DNA from 3 places in the Nocardioides pakistanensis genome. Region 2 is predicted to be linked to each of the others. Evidence: predicted binding sites of a transcription regulator. Region 2 holds the regulator's gene; each other region holds the start of a gene.
The links. Region 2 encodes HrcA, which represses chaperone genes, less so after heat shock. Its sites were predicted from a motif close to TTGGCACTCGNNNNNNNCGAGTGCCAA; they were not measured.
Positions count from the first base shown of each region.

Region 1 (3,248 bases), on a different contig from region 2:
ACCGACGACATCGGCTCGGCGGTGCTCGCCGCCCTCACCGCGCCGGGTGGGGTCTACAACGTCGGTGCGGAGCCGGTGCGGCGCCGCGACCTCGTGCGCGGCTATGCAACCGCCGTGGGCCGGGAGTCGGTCGGCTTCATCGGCCCCGTGGGTCAGCGGCTCACCGGCCGGCGCGCCGAGCCGGCCACCAGGTCGCTGCGGGTCAGCTCGGAACACTTCCGCGCCCAGACCGGTTGGACTCCTCGAAGGACGCACTTCGACGCGTCCTGGCTGGACGCAGGGGTCGCGACGAAGGTGGGCCGGTGAGCGGAGACCGCAAGCAGCGGGAGCAGGAGGTCGAGCGGAAGCGCAGGCTGGCCGCCGCGTTCGGCGACGCCCTGCCCGACCGTCCCCGGGACGAGTGCGCCGAGGCGTGGGGCGAGAGCGGCTCGCCTCGCGGCGGCGCGGGCGACGACGACTGGCTTCGTCGCCAGGTCCCGCCGCACCACGGCTGAACCCGGGCCCGGAGTCCGGACCCGGGTCGAGCCTGTGGCTCAGGCGCCGGTGCTGCCGCTCTGGTTGCGCAGCAGGTCGCGGATCTCGGTCAGCAGCGTGACCTCCTCCGAAGGCGGCGTCGGCTCCTCACCGCGCGCGCGCCGGGCCTGCAGCTTGTTGTAGGGCGTGACGATGAAGAAGTAGACGACCGCGGCCAGGATCAGGAACGAGATCACCGCGGTGACCCAGGTGCCGACCGGGAGCCCGGCGGGCTTCCACTCGCTGAAGTCGGGCTGCTTGCCCCCGGTGACCTTGGCGATCAGGGACATCAGCAGGTTCACCGTCTCGGTGACCACGGCCGCGAACGCGGTGGCCATGATGAAGGCCACGGCGAGCTCGACGAGGTTGCCGCGCATGATGAACTCTTTGAAGCCTTTGAGCATGGGCGCTCTCCTCCGTGCGTCGCCGGACGGCGATGGTTTCGGGCTGGCACCTGAACGCTAGTGCGTGATCACCAGCGAGAGGTAGCCCGCCACCGCCGCTGCGGCCAGCGAGCGCGCGGTCTCCTCGCTCACGGCGAGCACGACCAGACCCCCGGAGGCGAGCGTGCTCTCCTCCGACCGCGGCAGCGCCACGACCGGTGCAGCCTCGGCGACGAGCGTCGCCGGCGCGCGGCCCTGGGGGTCCGCCGCGATCACGTCGACCCGGTCACCGATGCGCAGGAGGGTCACCGCACCCGGGTCGGCGATCCGCACCGGCGCGGCCACCCGGCCGGGGTAGCCCTCGAGCAGGGAGCCGCTCAGCAGCCGGACGTCGGTGAGGGTCTCGCCGGCGCGGACCGGACCGGTCGTGGTGCGCCCGAGGGCCGCACCTTCGGCCGACAGGGCACCGACCGGCACGCTCGACGGCGGGACGGCGGACCGCACGAGATCTGCGCGTCCCAGCCGAGCACCGGCCGGCAGGTCGTGGGCGGCGGTGAGCACGGTCGCCGTCGGGGCGGCCGGCGGCGCCAGCGCCTGCATCGCCGTGAGGACGCCGAGCCCGGCGGTCAGCGCGGCGAGGGGGCGCCGTCGTGCGAGCACAGCCCGCCGCGCGCGACGGGTCCACGGGATCGGGGAGGGGTCACGCCGGTCACGACGTCGGGTGCGGTCCATGCCAGCCGAGGCTAGGCAAGATCGCGCCCCGGTGCGTCGCCTCATCCACAGGCGCGCCCGGGGCGGGATCGGGCAGGCTCAGGCCGCGCCGGCCTCGGCCGTCGTCTTGGTGGAGGTCTCGGTCTTCGTCGACGTCGAGCTCGTCGTGGTGGCCGAGGAGGACTTGGAGTCCGACCGGTTGTCGGTGCGGTAGAAGCCCGAACCCTTGAAGACCACGCCCACGGCGTTGAACACCTTGCGCAACCGGCCCTCGCACTGCGGGCACGTGGTCAGCGAGTCCTCGGTGAAGCTCTGGACCTGCTCGAAGGCGTGGTCGCAGTCAGTGCAGGCGTACTGGTAGGTCGGCACGCTCGTCCTCCGGAAGTTCTCGTCGTTAGCACTCGCACGGTGCGACTGCCAATTATCGCAACGTCGAGACGTTTCGCCAACTTCCCGGTCCGGTCCGCGATCGGTGGTGCGGCACAATGGCCGCCGTGTCCGCCAGCCCTGATCTCCCAGCTCAGCAGCCCGAGACCACGCCGAGGCCGGCGACCGGGTTCCGCTCATGGCCGCGCTGGGGGCGGGTGACGACCTACGTCGCGGCGGGGGTCGTGCTGCTGCTCGTCGCCGGCCTGGTCGCCACGGTCGCCGTCGTACGGCGGCCGTTCCCGACCGTCGACGGGGAGCTCGAGCTGCCCGGTCTCGCCGCCGAGGTGGAGGTGCTCCGCGACGAGCAGGGGATCCCGCACGTCTACGCCGACACCGCCGAGGACCTGTTCTACGCCCAGGGTTTCGTCCACGCGCAGGACCGGTTCTTCGAGATGGACTTCCGGCGCCACGTCACCGCCGGCCGCCTCGCCGAGATGCTCGGCGAGGACGCGCTCGAGACCGACATGTACATCCGCACCATGGGCTGGCGACGGATCGCCGAGCAGGAGATGTCGCTGCTGAGCCCCGAGACGCTGGACTACCTCGAGGCCTACAGCGCCGGGGTCAACGCCTACCTCGACTCCCACTCACCCGGCGAGATGGCGCTTGAGTACTCCGTGCTCGCGCTGAACGGCCTCGACTACGTGCCCGAGGAGTGGACGCCGGTCGACTCGGTCGCCTGGCTCAAGGCGATGGCGTGGGACCTGCGCGGCAACATGACCGAGGAGATCGACCGCGCGATCATGTCGGTCAACCACACCGCCGAGGAGATCGAGTACCTCTACCCGACCTACCCCTACGACCGCCACGAGCCGATCGTGCAGCAGGGTGCCGTGGTGGACCGGGTTTTCGAGCAGGACGCGACCTCCCGGGACACCCGGCTGCCGACCCGGCCCGGGCTGCCGGACGAGATGGTCAGGGCGCTCGAGCGGCTCGGGAGGGGCCTGGAGTCGATGCCGCAGCTGGTCGGCAGCGGCCAGGGCGTGGGCAGCAACAGCTGGGTGGTCGACGGCGAGCACAGCAGCACCGGCGAGCCGATCCTCGCCAACGACCCGCACCTGGGGATCTCGGTGCCGGGCATCTGGCACCAGATGGGACTGCACTGCAACGAGGTGACCGAGGCCTGCCCCTTCGACGTCTCCGGCTTCACCTTCTCCGGCCTGCCCGGCGTGGTCATCGGCCACAACCAGCAGATCGCCTGGGGCTTCACGA
Region 1 is NZ_BAAGUV010000081.1:12,877-16,124, forward strand. Features, by position in the region: gene ACYVIH_RS22600 (NAD-dependent epimerase/dehydratase family protein) at 1-306, shown strand, start outside; gene ACYVIH_RS22605 (hypothetical protein) at 303-494, shown strand; gene mscL (large conductance mechanosensitive channel protein MscL) at 534-917, opposite strand; gene ACYVIH_RS22615 (SAF domain-containing protein) at 975-1,628, opposite strand; gene ACYVIH_RS22620 (FmdB family zinc ribbon protein) at 1,707-1,976, opposite strand; gene ACYVIH_RS22625 (penicillin acylase family protein) at 2,102-3,248, shown strand, end outside.
Region 1: a site for HrcA is predicted at 2,002-2,028, ahead of ACYVIH_RS22620 (FmdB family zinc ribbon protein). Genes of this name have one in related genera too.

Region 2 (3,248 bases):
CGGCCAGCTCGGGGCGGTGGAAGACCGGCAGGCTCATCGGGGGTTGAACGCGCTCCGCAGCTTGTCGAACACCGACCGGTGCGTGGCCTGCACCTGGCCGTCGGGCGACTCCTCGCCACGGATCGCCGCGAGCTCACGCAGCAGCTCTTCCTGGCGCTCGTCGAGCCGGGTCGGGGTCTCCACGACCACACGCGCGACCAGGTCGCCGCGCCCGACGCCGCGCAGGTTCGGCACGCCGCGCCCGTTGAGCACGATCTCCGAGCCGGACTGCGTGCCGGGGCGGATGTCGATCTCCAGGCTGGTCTCGAGCTCGCTGTCGCTGCCGGAGTCGGCGAGGTCGGCGAGGTCGGCCTCGAGCGTCGGCAGCTCCAGCGTGGTGCCGAGCGCGGCGGCGGTCATCGGGACGGTGACCGTGCAGAGCAGGTCGTTGCCGTGGCGGGTGAAGACCTTGTGCTCGGCGACCTGGATCTCGACGTACAGGTCGCCGGCCGGCCCGCCACCGGGACCCACCTCGCCCTGCCCGGACAGCTGGACCCGGGTGCCGGTGTCGACGCCGGCGGGGATCTTCACGTTGAGGGTGCGCCGCGAGCGGACCCGGCCGTCGCCGGAGCACTCCCGGCAGGGCTCGGGGATGATCGTGCCGTAGCCGCGGCAAGCCGCGCACGGGCGCATGGTGCGGATCTCGCCGAGGAAGGACCGCTGCACCTGGTGCACCTCGCCCCGGCCGTGGCAGGTCTGGCAGGTGACCGGCTCCGAGCCGGGGGCGGCGCCCGAGCCGGAGCAGACCGTGCACAGCACGGCCGTGTCGACCTTGAGCTCGTGGGTGCTGCCGAACGCGGCCTCGGCGAGGTCGACCTCCAGCCGGATCAGGGCGTCCTGCCCGCGGCGGACCCTGGGACGCGGACCGCGGCCGGCCCCGGCGGCGCCACCACCGGCACCACCGAAGAAGGCGTCCATGATGTCGGTGAACGAGAAGCCCGCACCCTGGCCGAAGCCGCCGGCACCGGCGCCACCGAACGGGTCACCACCGAGGTCGTACATCCGCCGCTTCTCGGGGTCGGAGAGCACCTCGTAGGCCCGGGTGACGTCCTTGAACCGCTCCTGGGTCTCCGGGTCGGGGTTCACGTCAGGGTGCAGCTGACGCGCCAGCCGGCGGTAGGCCTTCTTGATCGCGTCTGCATCGGCGTCGCGGGAGACACCGAGGGTCTCGTAGAGGTCCTGGCTCACAGTGGTTACTCAGCTCATCCTTCGTCGAGAATCTTCGACACGTAGCGGGCCACGGCTCGCACGGTGGCCATCGTGCCGGGGTAGTCCATGCGGGTCGGGCCCACGATGCCCAGCGTCGCGAGAGCCTCCTCGCCGGGTCCGTAGCCGGTGGCCACGACCGAGGCCGACGTCAGCTCCTGGTAGGGCACCTCGTGGCCGATCCGCACCGTCAGCGTCGACGGCGAGGTGGCCTCCCCGAGCAGCTTGAGCAGCACGACGTGCTCCTCGAGCGCCTCGAGCATCGGCTTGATCGAGGCGTCGAAACCGTCCCCGAACCGGGCGAGGTTGGCCGTGCCGCCCACCACGACCCGCTCGTCGGAGCGGTGGTCGGACATCGCCTCGACGAGCGCGGCGGCGACGACCGACACCGGCGGGCGGTCGCCGGCCTCGAACTCCCCGGGCACCGCGCCCACGCGCTCCGCGGCATCGGCCAGCTTCTCCCCCGAGGCGGCACGGTTCAGCGCCGTGCGCACCCGGCCCACGGTCTCCTCGTCGAGCGGTTCGGGCAGCTCGACCACGCGCTGCTCGACACGGCCGGTGCTCAGGATCAGCACCAGCAGCAGGCGGGTGCCGGTCAGCGTGACCAGCTCGACGTGGCGGACCGTGGAGCGCGACAGCGTGGGGTACTGCACGATCGCGACCTGGCGGGTCAGCTGGGCGAGCAGCCGGACGCTGCGTTGGACGACGTCGTCGAGGTCGACCGCGCCCTCGAGCAGCGTGGTGATCGCACGCTTCTCGGCCGCCGACAGGGGCTTGACCTGGCTGAGCCGGTCCACGAAGAGGCGGTAGCCCTTGTCCGTCGGGATCCGGCCGGCGCTCGTGTGCGGCTGCATGATGAAGCCCTCGTCCTCGAGCGCGGCCATGTCGTTGCGCACCGTCGCCGGGGAGACCCCCAGCTGGTGCCGCTCGACCAGTGCCTTGGAGCCGACCGGCTCCTGGGTGGACACGTAGTCCTCGACGATCGCGCGGAGGACGGCGAGCCTGCGGTCCTCGACCATCTCTCGCCTCCTTGCCCGACAGACCGGCGCCGACGCCTCGCCCGAGGCGGTCTGGCACTCACATGCTCCGAGTGCCAATGCTACTAGCCCGCGGTGCGAGCGGCAGAATCGGCGGACGTAGGGTTTCGTCCATGACCGCACCCGAGTCGCACCCCGGCTTCGAGATCGCCCAGGACGCCGGCTTCGTCGAGGTCGCCGACCGGTGCTGGGTGGCGCGGCACCGCCTCGCCGACGTCAACGTCGGGCTCGTCGGCGGCCGCAACGGCCTGGTCGTGATCGACAGCCACTCCTCCGCCGGCACCGCGCGCGGTGTCCTCGACCAGGTCCGCGCTCTAGGCGCCGGCGACGTGGTCGCCGTGGTCAACACCCACGCGCACTGGGACCACGTGCTCGGCAACGCCACTCTCGTGGAGGCGTACGACGGTCCGCCCGTCGTCGCGCACGAGGAGACCGCCGCCGTCCTCCGCGACCACGCACAGGAGCTCCTCGAGGCGGCCGGCCGGCACACCGACGTCACGGGCACCGAGGTGCTCGTGCCGGACCGGACGTTCTCCTCGGCGAAGGTGATCGACCTCGGCGACCGGATCGTCGAGGTCTTCCACCCCGGTCGTGGCCACACCGCCGGCGACGTGGTGGTGCACGTCGGCGACGCGGACGTCGTCTACGCCGGCGACCTGGTCGAGGAGTCCGCCGAGCGCGCCGGCTTCGGCGACGACTGCTTCCCGCTCGACTGGCCGGTCACCCTCGACCTGCTGATCGGGATGCTCGGCTCGGGCACCGTGGTGGTCCCCGGGCACGGGCTGCCGGTCGGCAAGGAGTTCGTGATGCACCAGCGCGCCAGCATCGGCGTGGTGGCCGAGATGATCCGGGACCTGTCGGGTCGCGGCATGAAGCCGGCCGAGATGGGCTCCTCCGCGGAGTGGCCCTATCCGGTCGAGGAGCTTCAGCACGCCTTCGTCCGGGGGGTGGCACACCTCCCCCGCG
Region 2 is NZ_BAAGUV010000034.1:199,426-202,673, forward strand. Features, by position in the region: gene ACYVIH_RS14465 (16S rRNA (uracil(1498)-N(3))-methyltransferase) at 1-37, opposite strand, end outside; gene dnaJ (molecular chaperone DnaJ) at 34-1,227, opposite strand; gene hrcA (heat-inducible transcriptional repressor HrcA) at 1,242-2,264, opposite strand; gene ACYVIH_RS14480 (MBL fold metallo-hydrolase) at 2,396-3,248, shown strand, end outside.

Region 3 (3,248 bases), on a different contig from region 2:
ACGTGCCATGGTGCAGAACGGCTGTCACAACCGGTCAGGTGAACCGTTGTGACAGTCGAGTGCCCGGGCCTCACGCCGGCCGGAGACGCGGAAGGGCCCCGGGAGATCCCGGGGCCCTTCGCAGTGGTGCTGGTGGTGCCGGACTCAGAAGTCCATGCCGCCCATACCACCGTCGGCACCCGGCATGGCCGGAGCCTTCTCGGGCTTGTCGGCCACGACGGCCTCGGTGGTGAGGAACAGCGCGGCGATCGACGCGGCGTTCTGCAGCGCCGAGCGGGTCACCTTGGCCGGGTCGAGGATGCCCTCGGCGATCATGTCGACGTACTCGCCGGTGGCGGCGTTGAGACCGAAGCCGGGCTCGAGACCGCGCACCTTCTCCGCCACGACGCCGCCCTCGAGGCCGGCGTTGATCGCGATCTGCTTCAGCGGCGCGGAGGCGGCGTGCTTCACGATCGCGGCACCGGTCGCCTCGTCGCCCTCGAGCTCGAGCTTCTCGAACGCCTTGTCGCTGGCCTGGACGAGCGCCACGCCACCGCCGGCGACGATGCCCTCCTCGACGGCCGCCTTCGCGTTGCGGACGGCGTCCTCGATGCGGTGCTTGCGCTCCTTGAGCTCGACCTCGGTGGCCGCGCCGACCTTGATCACCGCGACACCGCCGGCCAGCTTGGCCAGGCGCTCCTGCAGCTTCTCGCGGTCGTAGTCGGAGTCGCTCTTCTCGATCTCGGCGCGGATCTGGTTGACCCGGCCGGCGATCTGGTCGGCGTCGCCGGCGCCCTCGACGATGGTGGTCTCGTCCTTGGTCACGACGACCTTGCGGGCCTGGCCGAGCAGCTCGATCCCGGTGGTCTCGAGCTTGAGGCCGACCTCCTCGGAGATGACCTGGCCACCGGTGAGGATCGCGATGTCCTGCAGCATGGCCTTGCGGCGGTCACCGAAGCCCGGGGCCTTGACGGCGACGGACTTGAAGGTGCCGCGGATCTTGTTGACGACCAGCGTGGACAGGGCCTCGCCGTCGACGTCCTCGGCCAGGATCAGCAGCGGCTTGCCGGACTGCATGACCTTCTCGAGCAGCGGCAGCATGTCCTTGACGTTGGAGACCTTCTGGTTCGCGATCAGGATGTAGGGATCCTCGAGCACGGTCTCCATGCGCTCGGCGTCGGTGACGAAGTACGCCGAGATGTAGCCCTTGTCGAAGCGCATACCCTCGGTGAGCTCGAGGTCGAGCCCGAAGGTGTTGCTCTCCTCGACGGTGATGACGCCTTCCTTGCCGACCTTGTCCATGGCCTCGGCGATGATCTCGCCGACCTGGGTGTCAGCAGCGGAGATCGAGGCGGTCGAAGCGATCTGCTCCTTGGTCTCGACGTCCTTGGCCATCCCGAGCAGCTGCTCGGAGATGGCGTCGACGGCCTTCTCGATGCCCCGCTTGAGGCCCATCGGGTTCGCGCCGGCGGCGACGTTGCGCAGACCCTCGCGCACCATGGCCTGGGCCAGGACGGTGGCGGTGGTGGTGCCGTCACCCGCGACGTCGTCGGTCTTCTTGGCGACCTCCTTGACGAGCTCGGCGCCGATCTTCTCGTACGGCTCCTCGAGCTCGATCTCCTTGGCGATGGACACACCGTCGTTGGTGATCGTGGGGGCGCCCCACTTCTTCTCCAGCACGACGTTGCGGCCCTTGGGGCCGAGGGTGACCTTGACGGCGTCGGCGAGCGTGTTCATGCCACGCTCGAGGCCGCGCCGGGCCTCCTCGTTGAACGCAATAAGCTTCGACATAACTCCTGCGGTTCCTCACGCGTAGAGTTGAAAGTGGACCGGATCGATGCCCGCGACGGACGATCCCTGCAGACCCGGCAGTCCCTTCCCGCCGGCGCTCGGGACCTCATCTTCCCGGCCCTTGAACTGTCACTCTCACCTGGAGAGTGCTAACCAATGTTTAGCACTCGACCAGGGCGAGTGCAAGGCGGGTGGGCCGGGGCCAACCCGCGCCGGTGTCTAGACCGCAGCACGCCGATCCCCGGTCGACCGCCCGCGCACCATTGACCGGCCCCGGACGCGGTCCTAGCCTGAATCCACCTCGTGGGTGCGACGGGGTTTTGGCCGGAGCGCCGGAGTCCGCAAGGACACCGCGCTCCGGCCTCTCGTCTGTCTAGGCCCGCTCGGCGAGCAGCGCGACGACCGCGTCGGCGAAGGCGGGCGCGTTCTGCGGCACGACGTCGAGGTAGAGCCCCGGCTCGCTGGCCTCGAGCTCGCTGACCGCCAGCGTCCCGTCCGCCAGGCGCATCAGGTCGACGCGCGCGTAGGGCAGCCGGGCGTCGAGGAGCTTCTCGGCCACCGCGACCGTGCGCAGCGCCAGGTCGGCGGCCTCGGCGGTCACCGCGACGGCCTCGGTGCGACCGCCGTACTGCTCGTGCACCCGGATCTCCCCGCCCGCCGCCGGCACCTTGCGGGCCTGGGCGCTGACCCGGCCACCGAGCACGAACACCGAGGTCTCCCCCTCGGTGCGCACCGACTCCACGAGCGGCTGCACGACCCATGGGCCGATCTGGAGCTGGGACTCGTCCAGCCCCTCCGGCCCCCCGGGCTCCAGGTCGAAGACCACCACCCCGCGGCCACCGGCACCGACCCGTGGCTTGACCACCGCCGCGTCGAACGCCGCGACGGCCGGGGGCAGCTCGCTCTCGTCCTCCGCCCCGATCGTGGGTACGACGGGCAGCCCGGCGTCGATCAGGTCCAGCAGGTAGAGCTTGTCGGTGTTCCACTCCAGCACCCGGGCGTCGTTGACCAGCGCGGTCAGCTGCTCGACCGACCGTGCCCACGCCAGGAACTCCTCGCGCCGGCCGTAGTAGTCCCATGCCGAGCGCACCGCGGCCAGCCGGGCTGCCGACCAGTCGACGCCGGGGTCGTCCCAAGCCACCCACCGGGCGGCGACGCCGCGGGCGGCGAGCTCCTCCACCAGCAGCGCGCCGCCGGCCTCGCCGTCCGGCAGTGCCGAGCAGGTGACCAGGAGGACGTCGCTCATGCGCGGTCCGCCGGGAAGCCGCCGCTGGCGATCGGACCCCACCGCTCGACGGTGATCCGGATCAGCGACTTGTTCTGCTTGACCATCGCGTCGCGGTACTCGTCCCAGTCCGGGTGCTCGCCGGCGATGCAGCGGAAGTACTCCACCAACGGCTCGAGCGCGTCGGGCAGGTCGAGCACCTCGGCGGTGCCGTCGACCTGGACGTAGGGGTCGTTCCAGTCGTCGGAGTGGA
Region 3 is NZ_BAAGUV010000025.1:120,498-123,745, reverse strand. Features, by position in the region: gene groL (chaperonin GroEL) at 145-1,770, opposite strand; gene ACYVIH_RS11875 (ATP-grasp domain-containing protein) at 2,144-3,016, opposite strand; gene ACYVIH_RS11870 (PPOX class F420-dependent oxidoreductase) at 3,013-3,248, opposite strand, start outside.
Region 3: a site for HrcA is predicted at 1,931-1,957, ahead of groL (chaperonin GroEL). Genes of this name have one in related genera too.